Regions from separate parts of the Pseudomonas sp. SMSB3 genome, predicted to be linked through region 3. Evidence: riboswitches for the same ligand, from Rfam matches in the RefSeq annotation. Region 3 holds a riboswitch; each other region holds the start of a gene.
What was found. A riboswitch is a leader RNA that binds a small molecule or an ion and turns the genes downstream of it on or off. The one in region 3 is predicted to bind cobalamin.
Positions count from the first base shown of each region.

Region 1: it holds a riboswitch for cobalamin, as region 3 does, so the genes downstream of both, ACLEJW_RS03530 (ABC transporter substrate-binding protein) here and ACLEJW_RS04605 (FecCD family ABC transporter permease) in region 3, are expected to answer to the same signal.
Region 2: it holds a riboswitch for cobalamin, as region 3 does, so the genes downstream of both, cobO (cob(I)yrinic acid a,c-diamide adenosyltransferase) here and ACLEJW_RS04605 (FecCD family ABC transporter permease) in region 3, are expected to answer to the same signal.

Region 1 is NZ_JBKGGV010000002.1:48,389-56,218, forward strand. It holds gene ACLEJW_RS03495 (DUF3053 domain-containing protein) at 1-668, shown strand, start outside; gene ACLEJW_RS03500 (hypothetical protein) at 842-1,228, shown strand; gene ACLEJW_RS03505 (hypothetical protein) at 1,247-2,011, opposite strand; gene ACLEJW_RS03510 (cysteine hydrolase family protein) at 2,110-2,598, opposite strand; gene ACLEJW_RS03515 (LysR family transcriptional regulator) at 2,794-3,729, shown strand; gene ACLEJW_RS03520 (MFS transporter) at 3,726-4,916, opposite strand; gene ACLEJW_RS03525 (DUF2986 domain-containing protein) at 5,078-5,245, shown strand; cobalamin riboswitch at 5,282-5,478, shown strand; gene ACLEJW_RS03530 (ABC transporter substrate-binding protein) at 5,598-6,608, shown strand; gene ACLEJW_RS03535 (pseudoazurin) at 6,605-7,045, shown strand; gene ACLEJW_RS03540 (DUF1852 domain-containing protein) at 7,201-7,830, shown strand, end outside.
Region 2 is NZ_JBKGGV010000017.1:60,334-68,163, forward strand. It holds gene ACLEJW_RS21460 (C40 family peptidase) at 1-351, shown strand, start outside; gene ACLEJW_RS21465 (C40 family peptidase) at 490-1,023, shown strand; gene ACLEJW_RS21470 (PQQ-dependent sugar dehydrogenase) at 1,048-2,364, opposite strand; cobalamin riboswitch at 2,492-2,709, shown strand; gene cobO (cob(I)yrinic acid a,c-diamide adenosyltransferase) at 2,832-3,443, shown strand; gene ACLEJW_RS21480 (cobyrinate a,c-diamide synthase) at 3,440-4,735, shown strand; gene bluB (5,6-dimethylbenzimidazole synthase) at 4,732-5,382, shown strand; gene cbiB (adenosylcobinamide-phosphate synthase CbiB) at 5,379-6,287, shown strand; gene cobD (threonine-phosphate decarboxylase CobD) at 6,280-7,272, shown strand; gene ACLEJW_RS21500 (cobyric acid synthase) at 7,269-7,830, shown strand, end outside.
Region 3 is NZ_JBKGGV010000002.1:285,066-292,895, reverse strand. It holds gene ACLEJW_RS04620 (hypothetical protein) at 1-162, shown strand, start outside; gene ACLEJW_RS04615 (OprD family porin) at 148-1,497, opposite strand; gene ACLEJW_RS04610 (ABC transporter ATP-binding protein) at 1,514-2,302, opposite strand; gene ACLEJW_RS04605 (FecCD family ABC transporter permease) at 2,299-3,312, opposite strand; cobalamin riboswitch at 3,460-3,659, opposite strand; gene ACLEJW_RS04600 (DUF1624 domain-containing protein) at 3,688-4,854, opposite strand; gene ACLEJW_RS04595 (outer membrane beta-barrel protein) at 5,095-5,841, shown strand; gene ACLEJW_RS04590 (GNAT family N-acetyltransferase) at 5,917-6,486, opposite strand; gene lpxO (lipid A hydroxylase LpxO) at 6,504-7,403, opposite strand; gene thpR (RNA 2',3'-cyclic phosphodiesterase) at 7,561-7,830, shown strand, end outside.

The DNA of each region.
Region 1 (7,830 bases), 240 kb from region 3:
CCCTAGCCCTGCCCCTGGCGCTGATCGCCTGTGGCGACAATGAACCGAAGCAGCGCGCCGCTTTCAGCGAGTTCCTCCAGACCCGCATCATCGACAAGCCGGGCATCCACGTGCCCAAGCTGAACAACGAGCAGTCCGAGGCATTTGGTCCGTACACCGAGCATTACGCGGTGATCACCGATTTCAACGGCGCCATGGACAACGCCGTGAAGCCCTTGGGCAACCTGCTGCAAAAAGGCGCCGTGCGCTCGCTGGGCGACATCACGGCGCGCCGTGACGATCTCAAGGCGGTGCAGGCCGGCCTCAACGACATGGGCAGCCAGTTGCAAGAGCAGAAGGCCAAGGCCGATAGCGCCCACGCCGCGCTGAAGCAGCCAGAGGACCTGAAGGCGGTGTATGACAAAGCCTATGAGCGCACCGTCACCGCCCCGGCCGATACCTTCCTGCAGGTGCTGCCGCAAATCAACGGCACCCTCGACAGCAGCCTGAACGTGGCCGACTACGTCGAAGCGCACAAAGCCCAGATCGAGATCAACGGTGCCATCGTCAAGGTCAACGACCCGCAGGTCCAGGCCGAGCTGAACACCATGCTGCAAGACCTGACCAACCAGGCCAAGACGGTGCAACAGGCGCAGACTCAGCTGCGCACGGTGATGCTCGGACGTTGAGCAAGCGCTGCCCCCGGCGTGGCGAATCTGCCTGCCATGGACGCTTAAGGTCCTGAGCGGATAGAACTTTTCCCCAATAACTTGTCTATCTGGGCATGCTCTAACGAGCGCTGGCGCCGCCGCAGCAGGCCGCGCCAGCGCAGTCCGATGACAACCTGGGGTTGCCTACGCACATGAAACATACCTTGATCAAACTGCTCGCTGCAGGCCTTGCCTGTGTGGCCCACGGCCAGGCCAACGCGACGCCTATGCGCGCTTTCCCGGCAGATCTGCCCAGCGCCCACACAGCTCAGGCGCCAGGCCACGCAGCAGTCAACCCCTGGCCGGCGCTGGCCAGCACCCGCGCTATCCAGGCTACCCCGCTGCTGGCCCACAACGACCGCTACTGGCATGACGGCCGCTGGCACTACCACAGCGATGATCGGCGCCGCGAACAATGGCGCCGCGCCCAGTGGCATCGCGAGCAGGCGCGTCGCGAAGCAGAACGGCGCCGTGACTGGGAACGCCATCACTCGCGGGCACATCGTCACGACGGCGATCACCGCCACTACCGTCGGTAAATCACCCAGCGCCGCCGCTCAGCGGCGCTGCAGCAGCTTGGCCACAACGAAAGTGGCCACTACTGCCAGCATCACGGCAGCGGTGATGGCTGGCACGGTGCCCCATGGCACGATGGTCATGTTGATCGCCAGATAGAAACCAAGCACACCGATGGCGCCGATAGCATTACCGCGCACGATCGCACCCAGCTCGTCATGGCCGCCCTGGACGTGGGCGAACACTGCCAACGGCCAGGCAATGATTGGAATCGGCGCCAGCAAGCCGCTGAGCACCGGCCCCAGCCACTGGGCGCAGGCGGTGATGACCAGCAGCAGCGCCGTCGCCGTCAACATGCGCATCGGGATGACCCAGCGCGGCAGGCTCACGACTTTGCTCTGGCCGCTGTGCGATGGCTTGGTGGTGACAGCGATGATGACGCTCAGCAACAGCAGCGTCAGCGCCACCGAAACACTCACCTTGCCCACATGACTGATCAGCACAGCGCTGAGCGCATAGACCAGCAGCGCCGCGATGCTGCCGATGAGCGCTCCTGATCGCTTTGTCATCTGATAATAGAAAAGGTAGGTCGCCTGTACCGCAGCCAGGCCCGCCAAGGCCCCAGGTACGGCTTGCAAGGCAAAACCAGGCCCCTGTTCGAGGCTCAGGAACAGCATTACCAGCGCGGACGTGACCGGCAGTCCCGACAGCAAGCCACCGATGTGCGTACCCCAGCGCTTGGCCGCCAGCGAAATGGCCAGCATCAAGGTCGGGGTGATCAAGAACTTGAGGTAGAAAACAGTCATTGGCGTGGGCAATCGCTAGAAATGGCGCTGGTGGATAAAAGAACCGAAGCATCGGCGTGTGCATGCTAAACCAGGCACGCAAGTATGACGCGGTTTCCTCAAGCGTATGATGGGGCGATGTCAGCCATCACCTCGGCCCGAGTGGTAAGGCGGCCGAAATGATGCTGCCAGAGCTCTGTACCCAGTTTGCCGGAGCGGTCCAGCGCCGAACCGACGGTCAGGTCGGTGACCAGTGTCGGGCAAAGGCCTGCGTCGAACAGCGCAAAGCCTGCGGCCAGCACGCAGGTTTCGGTTTGCATCCCGCACACCAGTACACGCGCCACCCCCAGTCGCTTGAGGTATTCGATCGCTGCAGCGGTTTGTCCGTAACCGTGCTTGACGAACACCTGGTCCACCTCGATCAGGCATTCATCTTCGGCGGCCGGGTGCCAGCCCAGTTGCTGTTGAAACGGCGTCACCGCCTCATCGTGCAACTCGATCGAGGCGATCGACGGAATGTTCGCCGAAAACAAGCGGATGCCATCGACCAGCCACTCCGGTGGGCTGAAGGTGGACTGCACATCGACGATCAGCAAAGCTTGCTGCATGAACCGCTCCTGAACACTGCAAATGGACGCGGAGTATAGCCGCAATGCTCGAGCCACTCACCGCTGCGCACGTCATCCATACCCTTGGCACCGGGTTGCTGGAACTTCGCCCAGGTGTCGGGGCTCATTGGCAGTTGCGGTTTGCACCCCATCGTGCGAATAAAACGGCTTTGATGATACTCAAGGAACTGGGTGATGTTTTCGTCTGAACGGCTCAAAGGGCTCGACGTGTTCGTCGCCGTGGCCGATCTTGGTAGTTTCACCGCAGCGGCCGACCGGCTGAACCTGACCGGCTCTGCGGTCAGCAAGAGCATGGCGCGCCTCGAGCAGCGCCTGGGTGTACGGCTGTTCAACCGCACCACGCGGACCCTGGCGCTGACCGAAGCGGGCGTCACCTTCTACCGCACCTGTACCTCGGTGCTGGCAGACCTGGAGCAGGTCGAGCATGCCCTTGGTGCCCAGGGCGACGAGCCCCATGGCAAGGTTCGCCTGGACCTGCCCGCGTCCTATGGTCGCCTGCACGTGCTGCCGCTGGTGCTGGCGTTCATCCACCAGCATCCGCTGCTGCAACCGCACATCTCGTTCTCTGACCGGTTCATCGACCCGGTCCACGAGGGTATCGATATCGTCGTGCGCATCGGTGGGCCGGATACCTGGTCGGCAGCGCTGGGTCATCAGTACTTTGGCGCGCAACGCCTGATCTTCTGCGCCTCACCCGCCTACCTCGCGCAGCACGGATGGCCACGCACCGCGCGGGATCTGGACCAGCACCACTGTGTTGGCTACGGCCATGGCGATGGCCAGGTCACCCCGTGGTTCTTCAAGGGTCGCCAGCCCGGCGAGATGGAACGGCGCACGCTGCAGACGCGTATTGCCGTAGGCGATGGCGAAGGCGAAGTGGCGGCGGTGCTCGCCGGGCATGGCATCGGCCAGCTGCCAACCTGGCTGACCCAGCGGCACATCGATCAGGGCACCCTGGTCGAGGTGCTGCCGGAGCTGGCCACCGATGGCCTGCCCATGCACCTGGTGTGGCTGAAAAGCCGTGAGAACCTGCCCAAGGTGCGAGCGCTGCTCGACTACCTGCTACCCAGGCTGGCGCCGCACGGTAGCCAGCCTGGTGCCCTGCCCTAGCGGCCGGGCTTGAGCCTGCGCACCAGCACGGCCAACAGCAGCGCCAGGGCGGCCACGGCGGCGGCCACGTAGCCGAGCCAGGCAACGCCCAGATTGGCGACTGTCATGCCGCCAACGATCGCGCCGATGCCGATACCGGCATTGGCCGCCGATACATTGGTCGTGCCTGCCAATGCCTGCGCCTGACTGACCGACTGCATGACCCGCACTTGGCTCACCGGATACAGCGCCGTGTTGGCAATCCCCCACAGGCCAAGCGCCACGCAGAACAGCCAGCCGCTGCCAGCCAGGGCCACCGTGGCAGCCATGCCCAACCCCAGCAGGGCCAGGAAACCGATGGTGGCGTTGATCGGCGAACGATCCACCGCCTTGCCGCCAATCCAATTGCCGACCAGGCCGATGGCGCCAAAGCCCATCATCCACCAGCCTACTTGTTGCGGCGCCACCCCCGCGACCCGCTCGAGGATATCAGCCAGGTAGGTGTAGGCGATGAACATCGCGCTGAACACCAGCACCGACAGCAGCACGTTGCCGAGAAACACGGGTTGCTTGAAGATCTGCGCCTGCTTGAGCAGGTCCACCTTGGCCGTGCGCGCAACCGTGGGCATGTACACCCACATGGCCACGGCCATGATCAGCGACAGCCCTGCCAGCAGCCAGAATGCACCGCGCCAGCCAACGGCACTGGCCGCGACGGTGCCCAGTGGTATGCCCAGCAACATGGCTGCAGAAATTCCCAGGTACACCCGCGAAACCGCCCGCCCGGCGCGCTGCGCCCCGGCCAATTGCCCGGCGGTTTCACTGGCAGTGCCCCAGAACACCGGCAGCGCCAAGGCAGGCACCACGCGCGCCAGCGCCAATAGCCAGAAGCTGTTCGATGCGGCGGCCACGGCATTGGATGCGGCGAACAGCAACAGGATGCCAATGAACAGCTTCTTGCGATCCAGGTGCGACAGCATCGCCGTCAGCGGTGGGCCGAAAATCATCACTGTGAACGCGAACAGCGTCACCAACTGCCCGGCAAGCGCGATGGAAATACCAAGATCCCGGGCCAACGCCGGGAGCAACCCGACGATCAGGAACTCGGTGGTGACGATCAGGAATGCGGAAAACGCCAGAATCAAGATGCTGACGCCTGCAGCCCGGGAGGTAGTACTCACTTGGGCGGATGTTTCATAAACAGACATTGAAGGGCTCCGACAGAGGGACACTCAGTTTATTCATTCCCTAAATGATGATTTATGGTGTTTTATCCCAACTGACATGAACTCATTTCATTAATTAATAAACCCGGCTGCGCATCAGGCCCGGGTACAATGCGCGCACCTGTTGCACAGCGAGCCGGAAGATGAACCGCCAGAAGAAACTCAAACAGCTGCTCAAAGCCCACCAGAAGAAAGCCAATGCAAAGCTCGCGCCCAAGAGCAACAAGCCCAGGTACATCAGCAAGGCTGACCGGTTGAAGCTCGATGATCAGACCAGCCAGGCCGGCACCGAGGCAGAGCCGCTGGCATAAAGGGCTTGCACGCCCTTTCCCTGGGCGGCTCGATGCTCTAGGATGCCGCTCGCCGGTTTCCATCACGGAATTAATAGGGAATCCGTCGTTCGCCCCCGGTGAGCCAAACGGAACTGCCCCCGCAACTGTAGGTGCCGAGCCTGCTCCATCAACGCCACTGGATGAATTCCGGGAAGGCAGGAGCCGGGCCATGACGCATCAGTCAGGAGACCTGCCGGCACATATCACCAACCGGCGGGGTGTCCGGGATGGCCATCCTCTGCCCTGCCTGGGGTTCTGTTCCATGTGTCCATGGGGCCTGGCGATGCCTGTCCTGCGTGCCTGCCGCGCACCGCTCGATAGGAGATCGCCCATGTTGCCCCGCCTGTACCTGTTGCTCGCCGCCATCAGCGCCCCCGCGCTGGCCCATGCCCAAGCCACGCACTACCCACTTACGGTGGAGAATTGTGGCGTAGCGCAGACCTTCGGCCAGGCGCCGCAACGCGCAGTGACCATCGGCCAGGCCGGTACCGAGATGCTCTACGCCTTGGGCCTGGGCAGCAAGGTGGCCGGCACTTCATTGTGGTTCAACAATGTGTTGCCTGAATTCAAGGCGCAGGATCAGCAGGTCGAGCGCCTGGCCGACAACGATCCCAGTTTCGAGGCAGTGGTCAACAAGCGTCCGCAACTGGTGACGGTGCAGTTCGAATGGATGGTCGGGCCCCAGGGTGTGGTCGGTACCCGCGAGCAGTTCAGCGAGCTGAACATCCCCACTTACCTGCTGCCTTCCGACTGCGAAGGCAAGGATAACCTGGTCGGCGCAGACGGCACTCGCCTGCAGCCGTTTCGCATCGACACGGTCTATAAAAGCGTCAGCGAGCTAGCCGCGATCTTCGACGTACAAGACCGTGGCGAAGCCTTGAACAACGACCTGCGCAGGCGGCTGGAGCGCGCCAAGCAGCATGTGGCCGGCAAGGACCTGTCGCACACCTCGGCGATGTTCTGGTTCTCCAGCGCGGATCTTGAGATCGATCCGTACGTCGCCGGTCGCCAAGGCGTGGCCGATTTCATGCTGCAAACCCTTGGCGTGCGCAACGTCGTGCAATCCCACGAAGAGTGGCCGACCGTGGGCTGGGAAACGCTGGCCAAGGCCAATCCAACCTGGATCATCATCGCGCGCATGGACCGCCGACGCTTCCCCGCCGACGATTATCACAAGAAGCTGGAATTCTTGCGCAACGACCCGGTCACCCGGCAGATGGAGGCGGTGAAGAATGGGCGCATCGTGATTCTCGACGCCGATGCGATGCAGGCCGGGATTCGCTTGTTCCGCGGCCTGGAAACCCTGTCGACGGCATTTGCCAGCGGTGAGGGCGGTCAATGAACGGCCGTACCACAGGCGCAGTGCTGGTACTGCTCGCGGCGGCCAGCGCTGCCACCGCTGCCCTCGGCGCAACCTTCGAGGTGAAGATGCTCAACCGTGGGGCTGGTGGAGCCATGGTTTTTGAACCCGACCATCTGCGCATTGCGCCGGGTGACAGCGTGCGCTTCGTGCCCACCCACAGCAGCCACAACGCAGCCAGCATGCCATCGCTGCTACCGGCCGGTGCCGAGCCGTTCAAGAGCCAGATCAGCCAACCCTTCGTGCACAGGTTCGCGGTGCCGGGACTGTACGGCATCCAGTGCATCCCTCACCTGGGAATGGGCATGGTCATGCTCATTCAGGTAGGCGCTGCGCAAGCGAAAGCCCCGGCATTGCCAGCAGACCTGCCGGCTCGGGCTGCATCACGCCTGCAACATCAGCTGCAAGCGCTCAAATAATCGCGCAAACAGTACGGCGCAGCCGTTGACGCCAACGATGCGCCGTCATGAACATCATCGAAGTAGCAGTGAAATCAATTCAGTATTAAGTGACAGCGGCCGCCCCTACACTACAACTCACTTTATTGAGCCCGTAAGGATTCGCGGAACTTGTCATGAACAGCCCAGCCTTTGATTTCACGCTCAGTCGCGTAGCGTTCGATGAACACTACCGGCCGGCCGACACCACGCGCATTACCACCAACTTCGCCAACTTGGCGCGGGGCGAGCACCGGCAAGAAAATCTACGCAATACGCTGGCCATGATCAACCACCGTTTCAACGCCCTGGCGTGCTGGGATAACCCCAAGGCAGAGCGCTTCGCGCTTGAGCTCGAGATTGTTTCCGGCGCTGTGCAGTTGGATTCGAACAGTGCTGCTGCGCCCCTGCCGCTGATCGAGATACTGCAAACGACGATTATCGATCGGCATACCCAGACGCGCACTGCTGGCATGCTCGGCAATAACTTCTCATCTTATGTGCGTGATTACGACTTCAGTGTCTTGTTGGCGCAGCATAATGAGCAACGGCCTAACTTCAGCGCACCGGAAAACTTCGGCGTGCTGCACGGGCAACTGTTCAAGCAGTTCGTCAACTCGGCGGCCTATCGTGAGCAGTTCGCCAAATCACCGGTCATTTGCTTGAGCGTTTCAACCAGCAAGACTTATCGACGCACCGACAATCACCACCCGGTACTGGGCGTCGAATACCGCCAGGATGCCCACTCCCTGACCGACCAGTACTTC
Region 2 (7,830 bases), on a different contig from region 3:
ACCTCCGAGGCGTCCGGCTTCGACTGCAGCGGTTTCATCGGCTACCTGTTCCGCGAAGAAGCCGGCATGAATTTGCCGCGCTCGACTCGCGAAATGATCAACGTCGATGCCCCGAAAGTTGCGCGCAACAAGCTCAAGCCAGGCGATCTGCTGTTCTTCAGCACCAATGGTCGCGGCCGCGTGAGTCACGCCGGCATCTACCTGGGTGACAACCAGTTCATCCACTCCAGCAGCCGCCGCAGCGGTGGCGTGCGCATCGATAACCTCGGTGATCGTTACTGGAGCAAGACCTTCATCGAAGCCAAGCGCGCCTTGGCCATGGCGCCGAGCACCAATATCGCGCGCAATTGATCGATCGATGCTGAACTCTTCCACGGCGGCGTAGCTCAAAAAAGCTCGCCGCCGTGCGCATTTACAGAAAGCGGCTAATCTAATTTCTCAACACTTTTTCCGCTGCTGCCGTGCGGTCTCAGACAGGACGTTCTGGCCATGAAGAAAATGGCGCGCTTCGCATTCATTTCCCTGGCGGCATTGCTGGCTGCCTGCTCCAGCCATGCCCCGGCGCCCGCCCCGGTGGTGCAGCCAACCATCACCTACACCCAGCCCGAAGGCTCGCCGTTGGCCGATGACGTGCTCATCCGTGCCATTGGCCTGGTCGGCACGCCCTATCGCTGGGGCGGCAATACCCCGGATTCCGGGTTCGATTGCAGCGGCCTGATTGGCTATGTCTACCGCGACGCTGCCGGCATCAGCCTGCCGCGCTCGACACGCGAGATGATCGTGATGCGCGCGCCAACGGTGAACATCAATGCCCTGCAGTCCGGCGACCTGGTGTTCTTCGCCACCGGTGGTGGTTCGCAGGTCAGTCACGCGGGGATCTACGTGGGTGAGGGCCGCTTCGTGCACGCGCCCTCAAGCGGCGGCACGGTGCGCCTGGACTACCTGTCCAACAGCTACTGGGCCAAAGCCTACCTGCAGGCCAAGCGCGTCATTAGCCAAGGCCATTTGGCACAAAACCCCTGAGCGAGCGGGGCCTTGGCCCAGCGCTCAAGGCACCTTGCTGACCCGCCAGATCGTGTTGCCGACATCATCGGCGACCAGCACGCCGCCACGCTGGTCGCTGACCACCCCGACCGGTCGGCCTTGCGCCTTGCCTTGCGAATCGAGAAAGCCGGTCAGCAGGTCGATGGGTTCGCCCGCTGGTTTGCCGCTGCCGTCAAATGGCACGAAAATCACTTTATAGCCGCTGTGTGGCTTGCGGTTCCAAGACCCATGCTGGCCAACCAGCGCCCCGCGCTCGAAGGGCGCTGGCAGAACACCCGGCTCGATGAACGTCAGCCCCAACGACGCGGTGTGCGGACCGACGGCATAGTCGGGCGCCACGGCCCTGGCCACCTGCTGAGGATTGGGCGGTGACACCCGCGCATCCACATGCTGGCCGTAATAACTGTAAGGCCAGCCATAGAACGCGCCGTCCTTGACCGAAGTGATGTAATCCGGCACCAGGTCGCTACCGATCTCGTCACGCTCGTTGACGGCCGTCCACAGCGCCCCACTGTCGGGTTGCCAGGCCAGCCCGTTGGGGTTGCGCAGGCCCGTGGCGAACAACCGGTGCCGGCCGCTGGCGGGGTCGATCTGCCAGATGGCGGCGCGGCCTTGCTCGTGCTCCAGGCCATTCTCGCCAACATTGCTGTTGGAACCCACGGTCACGTAGAGCTTGCTGCCGTCTGGGCTGGCAATGACGTTCTTGGTCCAGTGGTGGTTGAGCGGGCCCCCAGGAAGGTCGGTGACCTTGCGCCCCGGCTCGGTGAGCTGATCCACGCCAGGACGATAGTCGAAGCGGGTGAGCTGGTCGGTTTCGGCCACATACAGCGCATTGCCGACCAGCACCATGCCGAAGGGTGAATTGAGCCCCTCGATGAAGGTATGGCGTATTTCTGCCACACCATCATGGTCGGCGTCGCGCAGCAGGGTAATACGGTTGGCACTCGGCACGGCGGCGCCGGCACGCGCCATCGCCCGCTTCATGAACCAGCCACGGATGCCCTTGCCGTCTTCGGGCTTGGGCGGGGCGTTGGTCTCGGCGACCAGTACATCGCCATTGGGCAATACATAAAGCCAACGCGGGTGATCGAGTTTGGCGGCAAACGCCAGCACCTGGGTGCCGGCTGCGGCCTTGGGCGTGACGCCGTCCGGCCAGGCGCTGGCGGGGGCGATATTGACGGTGGGAATCAGGCTGCGCTGTGGCGGCGGCAGTTGCGGGGAGGGGCCGCTGCCGGCATCGACGCTCAAGCGCGCGGTATCGGCGCAACCACCCAGGCTTGCGAGCAAGGCCCAGGGCAACAGCATCACGGTGCGCTTCATCATCGCAGCCCTCGTCGATGGGGTATGACCATCTGAGCCTGCCCACCTTGCCAAGGTTCAGCGCGCTTGGCTTGGTCGGCCCAGGCAAGCTTGCGCTGCGATTGACGCTCCCGGTGCAACCCTCTAACCTTCGCGGCGTGTTTCAGGTGCCCTGCCAGCGTCGACTGGGCAGGGTGAAACTGGGAAGCCGGTGTGCGCCAGCAGGCGCGATTCCGGCGCTGCCCCCGCAACGGTAGGTGAGTAGCGGTCGCGCAAGGCCACTGGGTGCAAGCCCGGGAAGGCGCGCAGGCCAGGGTTGAAGGCCCGCTCACGAGCCCGGAGACCGGCCTGATACTGCCAACGGCATCACGGAGGGTGATGCGCGGTGCACCGTGGCCAAGCGCTGCGGCATCTGCGCGTTCTCCGTATGCCTGCCTACTATCTGTCGCCCCACCTTCGATGCGTGGCGCCAGCCTGCGGAGAACCCCATGAGCGAAACCCCCGAACGCGACGAACGCCACTTGGCGCGCATGCAGCGCAAGAAGGCCGTCATCGACGAGCGCATCGCCAACTCCCCGAATGAATGCGGGCTGCTGCTGGTGCTGACCGGCAACGGCAAGGGCAAGAGCAGCTCGGCGTTCGGCATGCTCGCCCGCGCCCTGGGCCATGGCATGCAATGCGGCGTGGTGCAGTTCATCAAGGGCCGTAACAGCACCGGCGAGGAGCTGTTCTTCCGGCGTTTCCCCGAGCAGGTGCGCTATCACGTGATGGGCGAAGGCTTCACCTGGGAAACCCAGGATCGCCAGCGTGACATCGCCGCCGCCGAGGCGGCCTGGGCGGTGTCCCGGCAACTGCTGCAAGACCCGAGCGTGCAGTTCGTGGTGCTCGACGAGCTTAATATCGCCCTCAAGCATGGCTACCTCGATCTCGATCAGGTGCTCAGTGACATCCAGGCGCGGCCGCCGATGCAGCACGTGATCGTCACGGGCCGTGCGGCCAAGGCAGAAATGATCGAACTGGCCGACACCGTCACTGAAATGGGCATGCTCAAGCACGCCTTCCAGGCCGGGATCCGTGCACAGAAGGGCGTCGAGCTGTGAGAGACGCGCGCAGCTGCCCGGCCGTGCTGATCGCGGCACCGGCTTCCGGCCAGGGCAAGACCACGGTCACCGCCGCCCTGGCGCGGTTGCACCGTAACCTTGGTCGCAAGGTGCGGGTGTTCAAGTGTGGCCCTGACTTCCTCGACCCGATGATCCTCGAACGCGCCAGCGGCGCGCCGGTGTACCAGCTCGACCTGTGGATGATCGGTGCCGAGGAAAGTCGTCGCCTTCTATGGGAAGCGGCGCAAGACGCCGATCTGATCCTGATCGAAGGGGTAATGGGCCTGTTCGACGGTACGCCGTCCAGTGCCGATCTGGCGCGCCATTTCGGCGTGCCGGTGCTGGCAGTGATCGACGGCACCGCCATGGCCCAGACGTTTGGCGCGTTGGCCTTGGGCCTGGCGCGTTACCAGGCGGACCTGCCGTTTGCCGGGGTGCTGGCCAACCGCGTCGGGAGCCTGCGCCATGCGCAATTGCTCGAGGGCAGCCTGACCGAGGGCCTGCGCTGGTACGGTGGCCTGTCGCGCGAGCGCGGCATCGAGCTGCCCAGCCGCCATCTGGGCCTGGTGCAGGCCAGCGAACTCAACGACCTGGATGCCCGCCTGGACGCTGCGGCGCAAGCGCTGGGCGACAGCTGCGACGCCGCCTTGCCACCCGCGGTGAGCTTTGCCGCGCCGGCGCTGCACACGCCCGCCCCATCGCTTGCCGGTGTGCGCATCGGCGTGGCGCGCGATGAGGCTTTCGCCTTCCTCTATGGCGCCAACCTCGACCTGTTGCGTGAGCTGGGCGCCCAGCTGGCGTTCTTCTCACCGCTGCACGACCAGGCGCTGCCGACTGTCGACGCGCTGTACCTGCCAGGTGGCTACCCGGAGCTGCATCACCACGCCCTGGCCGCCAACGCGCCGATGCTCGCGGCGATTCGCGCCCACCACGCCAAGGGCAAGCCGTTGCTGGCCGAGTGCGGTGGCATGCTGTATCTGCTCGACGCCCTGACCGACGTGGCCGGCGAGCGCGCCGAGCTGCTCGGTCTGCTGGGCGGAGAAGCGACCATGCAGAAGCGCCTGGCAGCCTTGGCCCTGCAAGCGGTGGAGCTGCCCGAGGGTACGCTGCGCGGCCACACCTATCACCATTCGCTGACCAGCACGGTCCTGCAACCGATTGCCCGCGGCCTGAGCCCCAATGGCGGGCGCGGCAACGAAGCGGTCTATCGCCTGGGCCGGTTGACCGCCTCTTACGTGCACTTCTATTTCCCCTCCAACCCTGATGCGACGGCGGCGCTGCTGCGGCCATGACTGACCACGCCTACAGCGCCGCCGAGCGCGCTGCGATCTACCGGGCCATTGGCGAGCGCCGAGACATGCGCCACTTCGCTGGCGGCACGGTGCCGCCCGAGCTGCTGGGGCGGTTGCTGACCGCCGCACATCAGGCGCCAAGCGTCGGCTTGATGCAGCCCTGGCGCTTCATTCGGATCAGCCAGCCGGCACTGCGCGGGCGCATCCAGGTACTGGTGGAGCAGGAACGCGTGCGCACCGCCCAGGCGCTGGGCGAGCGCTCCGATGAATTCATGAAACTCAAGGTCGAGGGCATCGAGCAGTGCGCCGAGGTGTTGGTCGCCGCCTTGATGGACAACCGCGAGGCGCACATCTTCGGCCGTCGCACCTTGCCCGAAATGGACCTGGCTTCACTTGCCTGCGCGATCCAGAACCTGTGGTTGGCGGCGCGTGCCGAGGGGCTGGGGCTGGGCTGGGTGTCGCTGTTCGACCCCCAGGCCCTGGCCTCGCTGCTGGGCATGCCGGCGGGGGCCAAGCCGGTGGCCGTGCTGTGTCTGGGGCCGGTCGAGGCATTTTATGCGCAGCCTATGCTGGTCGAGGAAAACTGGGCCGAGCAGCGGCCGTTGAGTGACATGCTGTATGAAAACCATTGGGGAGAACGCCCATGAGCGTAGCTTTGCTGACCGTGGCCGGGGTCGCCCTGGATGCACTGCTGGGCGAGCCGAAGCGGCGCCACCCGTTGGTCGGCTTCGGTAACCTGGCATCGGCGTTGGAGCGCCGTTTGAACGCCGCCGGGCGCGGTTGGCGCAGCCATGGGGTGAGCGCCTGGTTCCTGGCCGTGGTGCCGCTGACCCTGCTGGCACTGATCCTGTCCTGGCTGCCGCTGATCGGTTGGCTGGTCGATGTGCTGGCGTTGTATTGCGCCCTCGGCCTGCGCAGCCTTGGTGAGCACGTGATGCCGGTCGGCGATGCCCTGCGCCAGGGTGATCTGGCCCAGGCCCGGCAACGGGTGAGCTATCTGGTCAGCCGCGAAACCGACGAGCTGGATGCGCCGGCCGTGGCCCGCGCGGCCACCGAGTCGGTGCTCGAGAACGGCAGCGATGCGGTATTCGCCGCGTTGTTCTGGTTCGTGGTGGCCGGGGCGCCAGGCGTGGTCTTGTACCGCCTGAGCAACACCCTGGATGCCATGTGGGGCTACCGCAACGAGCGTTTCGAGCGCTTCGGCTGGTGCGCGGCGCGGATCGACGACCTGCTCAACTACATCCCTGCGCGTTTGGTGGCACTGACCTACGCCGTGCTCGGCAAGACGCGCCTGGCCTTGTCCTGCTGGCGCCGGCAGGCGCCGCTGTGGGACAGCCCCAACGCCGGCCCGGTCATGGCCGCCGGTGCCGGTGCGCTGGGGGTCGAGCTGGGTGGCCCGGCGGTCTACCACGGCGAGCTGCACGAGCGTCCGCGCCTGGGTGAGGGGCCGGTGGCCGATGCCCAGTCCATCGCCAGCGGCTGGCACCTGGTGCAGCGCGGTGTATGGCTGTGGCTGTTGCTGATCTGCCTGGGGGCATACCTCGATGCTTGAGCACGGTGGTCGCCTGCTGCGGGCAATCCAGCACTATGGCATTGCCCGCGAGGAGTGGCTCGACCTGTCCAGCGGCATTGCCCCCTGGCCCTATCCGATTCCGCCGATACCGCTGCAGGCCTGGGCGCGCCTGCCGGAAACCGATGACGGCCTGGAACAGGCCGCTCGGCACTATTACGGGGTCAACCAACTGTTGCCGGTGGCCGGCTCGCAGGCGGCGATCCAGGCTTTGCCGACCCTGCGCGCGCCTGGGCGGGTAGGGGTGCTGTGGCCTTGTTACGCCGAGCATCCCCACGCTTGGCGGCGGGCCGGCCATGACCTGATCGAACTCAGCGAAGACCAGGTCGAGGCGCACCTGGACCAGCTCGATGTGCTGGTGCTGGTCAACCCCAACAACCCCACCGGCCAACGTATCGCTCGCGAACGCTTGCTCGCCTGGCACGCGCGCCTGGCCGCACGCGGCGGCTGGCTGCTGGTGGACGAAGCGTTCATGGACAACTCGCCGACGTGCAGCGTCGCTGACTGTGCCGAGCGTCCGGGGCTGATCGTGCTGCGCTCGTTCGGCAAGTTCTTTGGCCTGGCCGGCCTGCGCTTGGGCTGCGTGGTAGCCGAGCCCGGTTTGCTGCAGCGCCTGGCCGAGTTGCTGGGGCCGTGGACGGTCAGCGGCCCGGCGCGCTGGGTGGCGCAAACCTGCTTCGCCGACCACGCGGCGCATGCTGCCCAGCGCGAGCGCTGCGCCGTGGCCGCTGCGCACCTGGCCGCCACGTTGCAGCGCAGCGGCCTGGCGCCTGACGGTGGCTGCGACCTGTTCCAGTATGTGCGCAGCGAACGCGCCGCGTACCTGCATGACTTTCTGGCGCGCCGCGGCATCCTCGTGCGCCTGTTCGAACAGCCCGCCGCGCTGCGCTTTGGCCTGCCCGCCACTGCCGCCGAGCAGCAGCGCCTGGCCCAAGCGCTGAGCGACTATCAAGAGGAAATGGCATGACCACGCTCATGGTGCAAGGCACCACCTCCGATGCCGGCAAGAGCACGCTGGTCACCGCCCTGTGTCGCTGGCTGTTGCGCCAGGGCGTCGGCGTGGTGCCGTTCAAGCCGCAGAACATGGCGCTCAACAGCGCGGTGACGGCCGACGGTGGCGAGATCGGCCGGGCCCAGGCGGTGCAGGCCGAGGCCTGCCGCTTGGCCGCGCATACCGATATGAACCCGGTGCTGCTCAAACCCAACAGCGATACCGGCGCCCAGGTGATCATCCATGGTCGTGCGGTCACCAGCATGAACGCGGTGGCCTATCACGACTACAAAGCCATCGCCATGCAAGCGGTGCTGGCTTCGCACCAGCGGCTGAGCGCCGCCTACCCGGTGGTGATGGTCGAAGGCGCTGGCTCGCCGGCCGAGATCAACCTGCGCGCTGGTGACATTGCCAACATGGGCTTCGCCGAAGCCGTGGACTGCCCGGTGATCCTCATCGCCGACATCAACCGTGGCGGTGTCTTCGCTCACCTGGTCGGCACCCTGGAACTGCTCTCGGCGAGCGAGCAGGCGC
Region 3 (7,830 bases):
CACCAGGACGGCAGCTGGCCGAAGACGGTGAAACGCTATCTGCTGAGCAACTACCGGGTGCATCAGAATGTCAGCGCAGAGCTGCACAACGCCTTGATCGACGTGCTGTCCACGCTTACCGAGCATGAGCGTCAAGCCTGGGGGCTGTCAGAAAGCGCCTGACAGCGGCCATTCCACGGCCAGGCGCAGCTGGTCCGAATCCAGCTCCGCCTGCGCCGTGTTGCCCCGGTGCAGGTTGTGGCGCAGCGAGAACGTGGTGCCCTTGGCCTTGCCGCTTTGCACCACATAGCGGGCTTCGAAGTCGCGCTCCCAGTGCTTGCCACCCTTGCCATAACCCAAGTAGGCGTAGCCGCCAGCAGGATCGACATGGCTGCCGTCGATGGCGAAACCGCGTACGTACAGGGCGCTCAGGCTCAGCCCCGGCACGCCGTAGCCGCCCATGTCGAGGTCGTAGCGAGCTTGCCAGGATTTCTCGTTCGGCGCATTGAAGTCGGACAACTGCACGGCGTTGCCCAGGTAGATCGCCCCGCGCGACGCGTAATCGAACGGCGTGTTGCCATCGACCTGCTGCCACCCCAGGCTGAACCCGTGAGGCCCATGGGTATAGCGTGAGATCAGGCTCCAGGTGGTGTTGTCGATGCGTCCGGACAGCGCCTTGCCGGTGTCGGTGGTGCGATACAGATTCAGGTCCAGGCTCAGGCTCTGCGTCTCGTCCAGGGCGTGGCTGAAGGTGCTGCCCAGGTAGTGCTGATTCCAGGTGTCGGCATAGCGCGAGCTGTACAGGCTGGCGCTGAACGCCGCGCTCGGGCTCCAGGCCAGGCCGGCGAGATCGAAGCTGTCGCCTTGGCGAGCGTCGGAATAGTTCACCACGAACCCCTGGTCGTGGCTGGAAGCGTTACGGTCGGTATTTTCGGTGAAATGGCCGGCGACCAGCTTGAGTTTGTCGACTTCGTTGCTGGTGAGAAATACCCCGGTAAAGGTTTCTGGCAGCAGACGGCTATCAGATGAACTGAACACCGGTGTCTTGATCCGTTGTTCGCCGTAGGACAGCACCGTGTTGGACAGGCGCAATTTCAACGCCGCGCCCGCGCGGCTGTATTCACGCTTGGGATGCCCTTCGTTATCCAATGCCAACAGCCGTGCCTTGCCAGCGCGCCCGCCACCGCTGTCCAGACGCAGGCCAAGGTAGGCGTGGGCATCGACGCCTACCCCGATCAGCCCCTGGGTGAAGCCGGACTGCAGCGTGCCCATCAGCCCGTAACCCCATTCCTCGGCCATGCCGTTGCGCTCGCTGCGCGGTTTGTAGGCGTTGCGCGCGCTGCCATTGCGGCCACCATGGCGGTAGTCGCGCTGGTCGAACACCGTACGGTTCAACAGGCTCCAGCTGCTGTCTTCTACCAGTCCATTGCTCTGTGACTGCGCTGAGTCCGCGCAGGCCAGTGGCGCCAGGCCACTGAGTGGAACGGCTAACAGCAAGAGGGCGGGGCGCAACGGCATGGTGTGGGGTTCCTGTTCAGGGGGCGCGGAAACGCAGGATGCGCGCGCCGTCGTACGGGTCGGTCAGATAATGGGCATGCACACCGAACGTGCTCAGCAGGCGCTCGGGCGTCAGCACCTGGTGCGGCGTACCGAGCGCGACCAGGTGGCCTTTGTCGAGCACGGCGACGCGGTCGCAGGTCAGCGCTTGGTTCAGATCGTGCAGCGCCACCAGCGTGGTCACTGCCAGTGCCTGTACCTGTTGCAGCAGGCTCAGCTGATGTTGGATGTCCAGATGGTTGGTCGGCTCATCGAGCAACAGCACCTGGGGGCGCTGGGCCAGGGCGCGGGCGATGTGCACGCGCTGGCGCTCGCCGCCGGACAGCGAGCTCCACAGACGGGCTCGTAGGTGCTCGGCATCCAGGTCAAGCAGGGCTTGCTCGACGATGGCGCGGTCTTCCCGTGAGAACGGCGCCAGGGCCGATAACCACGGCGTGCGGCCCAACGCGACGGCATCGTAAACGCTGATCGCATCGAGGGTGTCGGCGTGCTGCTCGACCAGCGCCAGGGCCTGCGCCACGCGCCGGCGCGGCAGGCCTGCCAGGGACTGGCCGAGCAGCTGGATGCTGCCAGCACTGGGGCTGCGCAAGCCGGCCAGCAGTTTCAGCAACGACGACTTGCCCGAGCCATTGGGGCCGACGATGGCCAGGGTTTCCCCGGGCATCAGGCTCAGCTCGACGTTGCACAGCACGCTATTGCCGGCCAGTTGCAGGCTCAAGCCGCGACAGGCCAGTGGTGCAGGTTGCAGGTGCTGCATGACGGTCATGGGCACCCCCGGCGGCTGATCAGGATCAGGGCGAACACCGGCGCGCCGAGCAGCGCCGTGACCACGCCCACCGGGATCACCTGGCCAGGGATCAACGTACGCGACAGGCTGTCGGCGGCGATCAGAAACAACGCCCCGCCCAGTGCACTGGCGGGCAGCAGACGGTTATGGCCGGGGCCGAGCAACAGCCGCAGGGCATGCGGAATGACCAGGCCGACGAAGCCGATGGCGCCGACGATCGACACCATCACCGCCGTGACCAGCGCTGCGCAGCTGATCAACAGCAATTGCGTGCGGCGCACGGCAATGCCTAGCGAGGCTGCCGAGTCACTGCCGAAGGTAAAGGCGTCCAGCGCCCGGCGATGCCACAGGCACACCAGCAAGCCCAGCACTGCCACTGGCAGCGCCAACCACACCGATGGCCAGCGCACCCCGCTGAGGTTGCCCAGCAGCCAGAACAGAATGCCCCGGGCCTGCTCGGCAGTGGCCGACTTGGTGATGAGAAAGGCGGTAAGGGCGTTGAACAACTGCGAGCCGGCGATACCGGCAAGGATCACCTGCGCGTTGTTGGCACCAGAGCCGGCGGCGCGCGCCAGGACCAGTACCAGGGCGAAGGCCGCCAGGGCCCCGATGAAGGCGCCGCCTGACATGCTCAGGGCGAAGCTGCCCAGGCCCAGCAGGCCGACCAGCACCGCGCCCGTCGAGGCCCCGGCCGACAAACCCAGCAAGTAAGGTTCGGCCAACGGATTGCGCAAGAGCGCCTGCAGAATCACCCCGCAGATCGCCAGGCCCGCGCCACAGGCTGCGGCCACCAGCGAACGGGTCAGGCGGTAGTTCCAGACGATCCCGGCATCAATGGGGTCGACCGGGTAACCGGCCTGCCACAGGTGATTGGCCAGCACCTGGTAAACCACGCTGGGCGCCAGTCGGGTTTCGCCAATGGCGGTGCCGGCCAGCACGGCCGCCAGTAACGCCAGCACGGCAAGCAGGCTGTAGAGCAGCGCTCTCATGGGCGCGCCGCTGGAACGGGGGCGAGTTGCGAAGACATGTTCGGGCGATCTCCTATCGGGCAGTTCTGGGGAGGAACGCACGGACAGGCATCGCCACGCCGCTGCTGGCGCAGCGGCACACCGATGACCATCCCGGACACCCCGCCGGTTGGTGAATGTAGGCCGGCAGGTCTCCTGACTGGTGCGTCCTCGCCCGGCTCCGGCCTTCCCAGGGCAATAGACCCAGTGGCATCGATGGAGCAGGCTCGGCACCTACAGTTGCGGGGGCAGTTCCGATTGGCGCGCCTGGGGCGGGCCTGGGATTCCCTTTTGATTCCGTGATGGAAACCGGCGGCCGCATGGTAGACCATCCGCTCGCCGGGGCAAAACGCTAAATCAGAAGTACTTGAGCCAGGCGATGTCGCGGCGACGGCCCTTGAGCTGGGCGAACCAGCGCACCGGCAGGTATAGCGCGGCCGCTAGCGCGACTGCTGCCAACCAGACCGCGCCAATGCCCTCAAAGCCGAAATAGGCACCTTGATTGAGGCCAAACAGCGCCACGCACGCCAGGTACAGCAGTTTGAGCACGTACAGGTGCAGCAAGTAGAAGAACATCGGTGCGGCGCCGAACACCGCCAGCACGCTGATCCAGCGCGCCGCGCCCGCGCGCTCGAAACCACGCAGCAGCAGCAGGCCGCAACCCAGGGTGAGTGCCAGGAACAGCAGCGATGGCGGGTATTTGGTGATATTGAAAAAGCTCATCAGCGTTTGCGTGATGCTCGGGTAGCCGCTCCAGGGCGCTTCGCCGTAGCCGTTGTACAGGCGCAGTGCGACGAAACCGCACAACGCCAGCAACCCGGCCAGCAACAGCCGATGCTGGCGCTGGGCCGGCTGGCTGCCCCGGGCGAACCATGGGCCAAGGGCGTAACCCAGGGCGATTACGCCGATCCACGGCAACACTGGGTAGGAGGTGCGTAGGCGCAGGCCTTCGGAAACCTGCAACCAGCCGCGGTCATGCAGGATCGCCCATGGCACATGCATGGCCGAATCCAAGCCGAAATGCACGCCGTCGAGCAGGTTATGCCCGGCGATGATCAGCGCGCCGAGCACCAGCAATGCCGTGCGCGGCAGCCACACCAGCACTGACAACGCGATCATGCTGACGCCAATGGCCCAGATCACCTGCATGTACACCACGCTCGGTGGCAGCTGGAACGTCCAGGCAAAATTCACCAAGGTAAATTCCAGCACCACCAGGAACAGCCCGCGCTTGAACAGAAACGCCGAGACATCGCTGCGGCCCTGGTACTTCTCGCCGTACAACCAGGCCGACAGCCCGGTCAGCAGGACGAACACCGGAGCGCACAGGTGCGCCAGCGTGCGGCTGAAAAACAGCGTGGGGTCGGTGGCATCTATCGCCATCGGGTCGCCAACCTGGCGATGCAGGAAGAAGGTTTCGCGTACGTGATCGAGCAACATGAACACGATCACCAGTCCGCGCAGGGCGTCGATGCTTTGCAGGCGCTGGTGGAGCAGGGTGGGAGTCGCTGAGGCGCTGGTCATGGAAGTGGGTCGCAGGCAGGAATTGATGTCAAATGAAACGTTATCTTATAACTTTTGTTTCATTGTTGGTAGCCCTTTCCTAGCTTGATCAAGCACGAAACCTCCGACCCAGCGGCGCGCCGCTGGGCAGCTAATGAAAATTTCGTGAATTTATCGTGAATTTAACCGAACTTTTTCGCCGAGGTTCGCCTCGAAGCGCTCGTTAGTCATTTGTCTTACTGTCATGGAGACTGTATTCGTATGTTCGCTCGCAACCTGCTGCGTCACGCCGGCCTGCTCGCTCTGGTCAGCTCGCCAATCCTCGCCCAGGCCGCGCCAAGCACCGACCCGCTGTTCAGCGTTGGTCTGCTGGGTGCTTACAATAAGTTCAAGTTCGAAGGCGGCAGTGAGTCGGATAAGGAGCATCTGGGCCAGGGCGGTCTGTTCGCCACCTTCAGCAACAAGATGACTGCCGAGTCCGGGTTCATCTACCAGATTGGCGCAGAAGCCAAGTACGGCAAGAAAAACGACGACAAGCTCAAGGAAGCGCAAGCCGACCTGGACCTGGGCTGGCGTGCGGCGCTGGATGCGCGTAATTTCGTCGACGTCACCGTGGGTGGCGGCTACAGCTGGACGCGTTTCGAGCCAGAGATCAACGACCTGGATACCAAGCTGACCTACAAGTCGCCGTTCGCCAAGGCGGCGCTGGGCTACAACCATCAGTTCGACGCCTCGACCCTGCGCGTTGAAGTCGGCGCACGTCACACCATCGATGGCCGCGCCCGCCTCAAGGTCGACGATTTCGGCAGCGATACGGTGGACCTGAAAGACCGTACCAACCCGTATGCCGAAGTGACCCTGCTGATGAACCAGCAAGGCGCGTTGCCGCTGCAGGCCGGCGTCTACTACACCCGGACCGAATACAAGCTCGATGAAGATTCGCCGGTAGCCGACAATACCAAGCTCAAGCGTGACGAGTTTGGCTTCAAAGTCGGCATGGCGTTCTGATGCTGGATGCCTGAGGCACTGCCCCTCCGCTCGTCTCGCACGGCGGCGGGGCAGGCCAGGCCGCTGCTACACGTCCTAGCGCCCGCGGCGGCGCGAAACCCGCGCTTCGATATTGTTGCGCCCGATCAGCAACGCAGGCGTCTCCACCACCGGCGCATCGGCAAGCCATTTGTACATCACCAGACAGTCGACCAGGCCCAGGCGGGCGTGGCGATAGGCCTTGGGCAGCCGACCCACCGTCTCGAAGCCCAGCTTGTTCCACAGCGCCACGGCGACTTCGTTGCTGGCGACCACGCTGTTGAACTGCAGCGCCAGGAAGCCTTCCTGGCGTGCCAGTTTCTGTGAGTGTTCGCACATCAGCCGTGCCACCCCGCGGCCCTGGGCAGCGGCGCAGACCATATAGCCACAGTTGCCGACATGGGCCCCGGGTCCCGCCGCATTGGCCTTGAGGTAGTACGAGCCCAGCAGCTCACCGTCCTCTTCGGCTACCAGCGTGTGCAGCGGCAGTTCAAGCCACAGCCGGCGCGCCTGGGCGAAGTCGAGCTCGGGATCGAGCGCGTAGGTTTCGCGGGCCTGGACGACTGCCTGCAAGGTGGGCCAGAAACGCTCGAAGTCATCGGGCGTCATGGGGCGAACGTCGATCATGGCGCTTCCTCGAACCATCAGATGTAGATGAACAGCACTATCAATGCCGCTACCACCAGCCACTTTTCCAGGTAGTAACGCATGCGATTGCGCTTCTTCAACGCCTTGCCGCGTTCGCGTATGCGGTAGATGCGGGTGAATAGCCGATTGATCGCACCGGTCTTGTCGCCGGCGTCGTTGGGCGCTGCTGCGGCGGCCATGACATTGCGGCTGAACCAGCGGTTGAAAGCGGTGGCCCAGCGGTACTTGAGCGGACGCTCGATGTCGCAGAACAGGATGATGCGATTGTGCTCGGTGGTGTTGGCCGCATAGTGAATGTAGGTTTCATCGAACACCACACCCTCGCCATCGCGCCATGAATACTTTTCGCCGTCCACGTCGATATAGCAGCCATCGTCATTGGGCGTGTCCAGGCCAAGATGGAAACGGTACGACCCTGCGTATGGGTCACGGTGGCGCACCAGCTTGGCCCCCGGCGGCAAGGTGGCGAACATCGCCGCCTTGACCGTGCCGATGCCTTGCAGCAGCTCGGTGGTGCGCGGGCACAGGGTCATCGCCGAGGGGTGGCTCTCGCCGTACCACTTCAGGTAAAAGCGCTTCCAGCCGGTCTTGAAGAACGAGTTGAAACCCACGTCGTCGTAGTTGTCGGATTTCTTGATCTCGCCGACGTGCAGCAACTGCTGCGCTTCGGCGCGAATTTCCTGCCAGTGCTCCTGGAGCGGCTGCAGCTCGGGGAAGGCCTCGACGGGCAAGTAGGGCTTGGCCGGGTGTTTGGAAAACAGGTACAGAAAGCTGTTGACCGGCGCCAGGAAGCTTGAGTGATCGCCCAGCTGGCGGGTCAACTTGTGGCGTACCCGACCGCGCAGGTGAACGTAGGCGATCGAGAGAACGAAGATCAGTACGAGTGCAATTTTCATGGACGTTTACTTGTCGAAAAATGGCCATGCGCCATGGCGTAAGCCCGCCAGCATAAACAATCATGGGGGCAGTTTGTACATATTGTTACGTTGAGCCGGGGCGATTTGAGCGCATCACCGGCTAGCGAGCGCAAACGTTTCACGCAATGGAGTTCCTATGATCCAGGCCATCCGCGCCAGTGGCGCCCCGTTCAAACGGCTGTTCTTCGCCTTGCCGGTCAGCGATAGCCAGCGCCGCGCCATCGCCCACTGGCGGCGTGGTCTGAACCTGCGCAGCGGCAAGCCGGTGCCTAGCGAAAACTTCCACCTGACCTTGCTGTTTCTGGGGGACGTAGACGCCGCGCAGGTACCGGCGATTTGCGCCGCAGTCGATACCCTCACGCGCCCGCAAGCGCCACTTCGCCTGGTGCTCGACCGGTTGAACAGC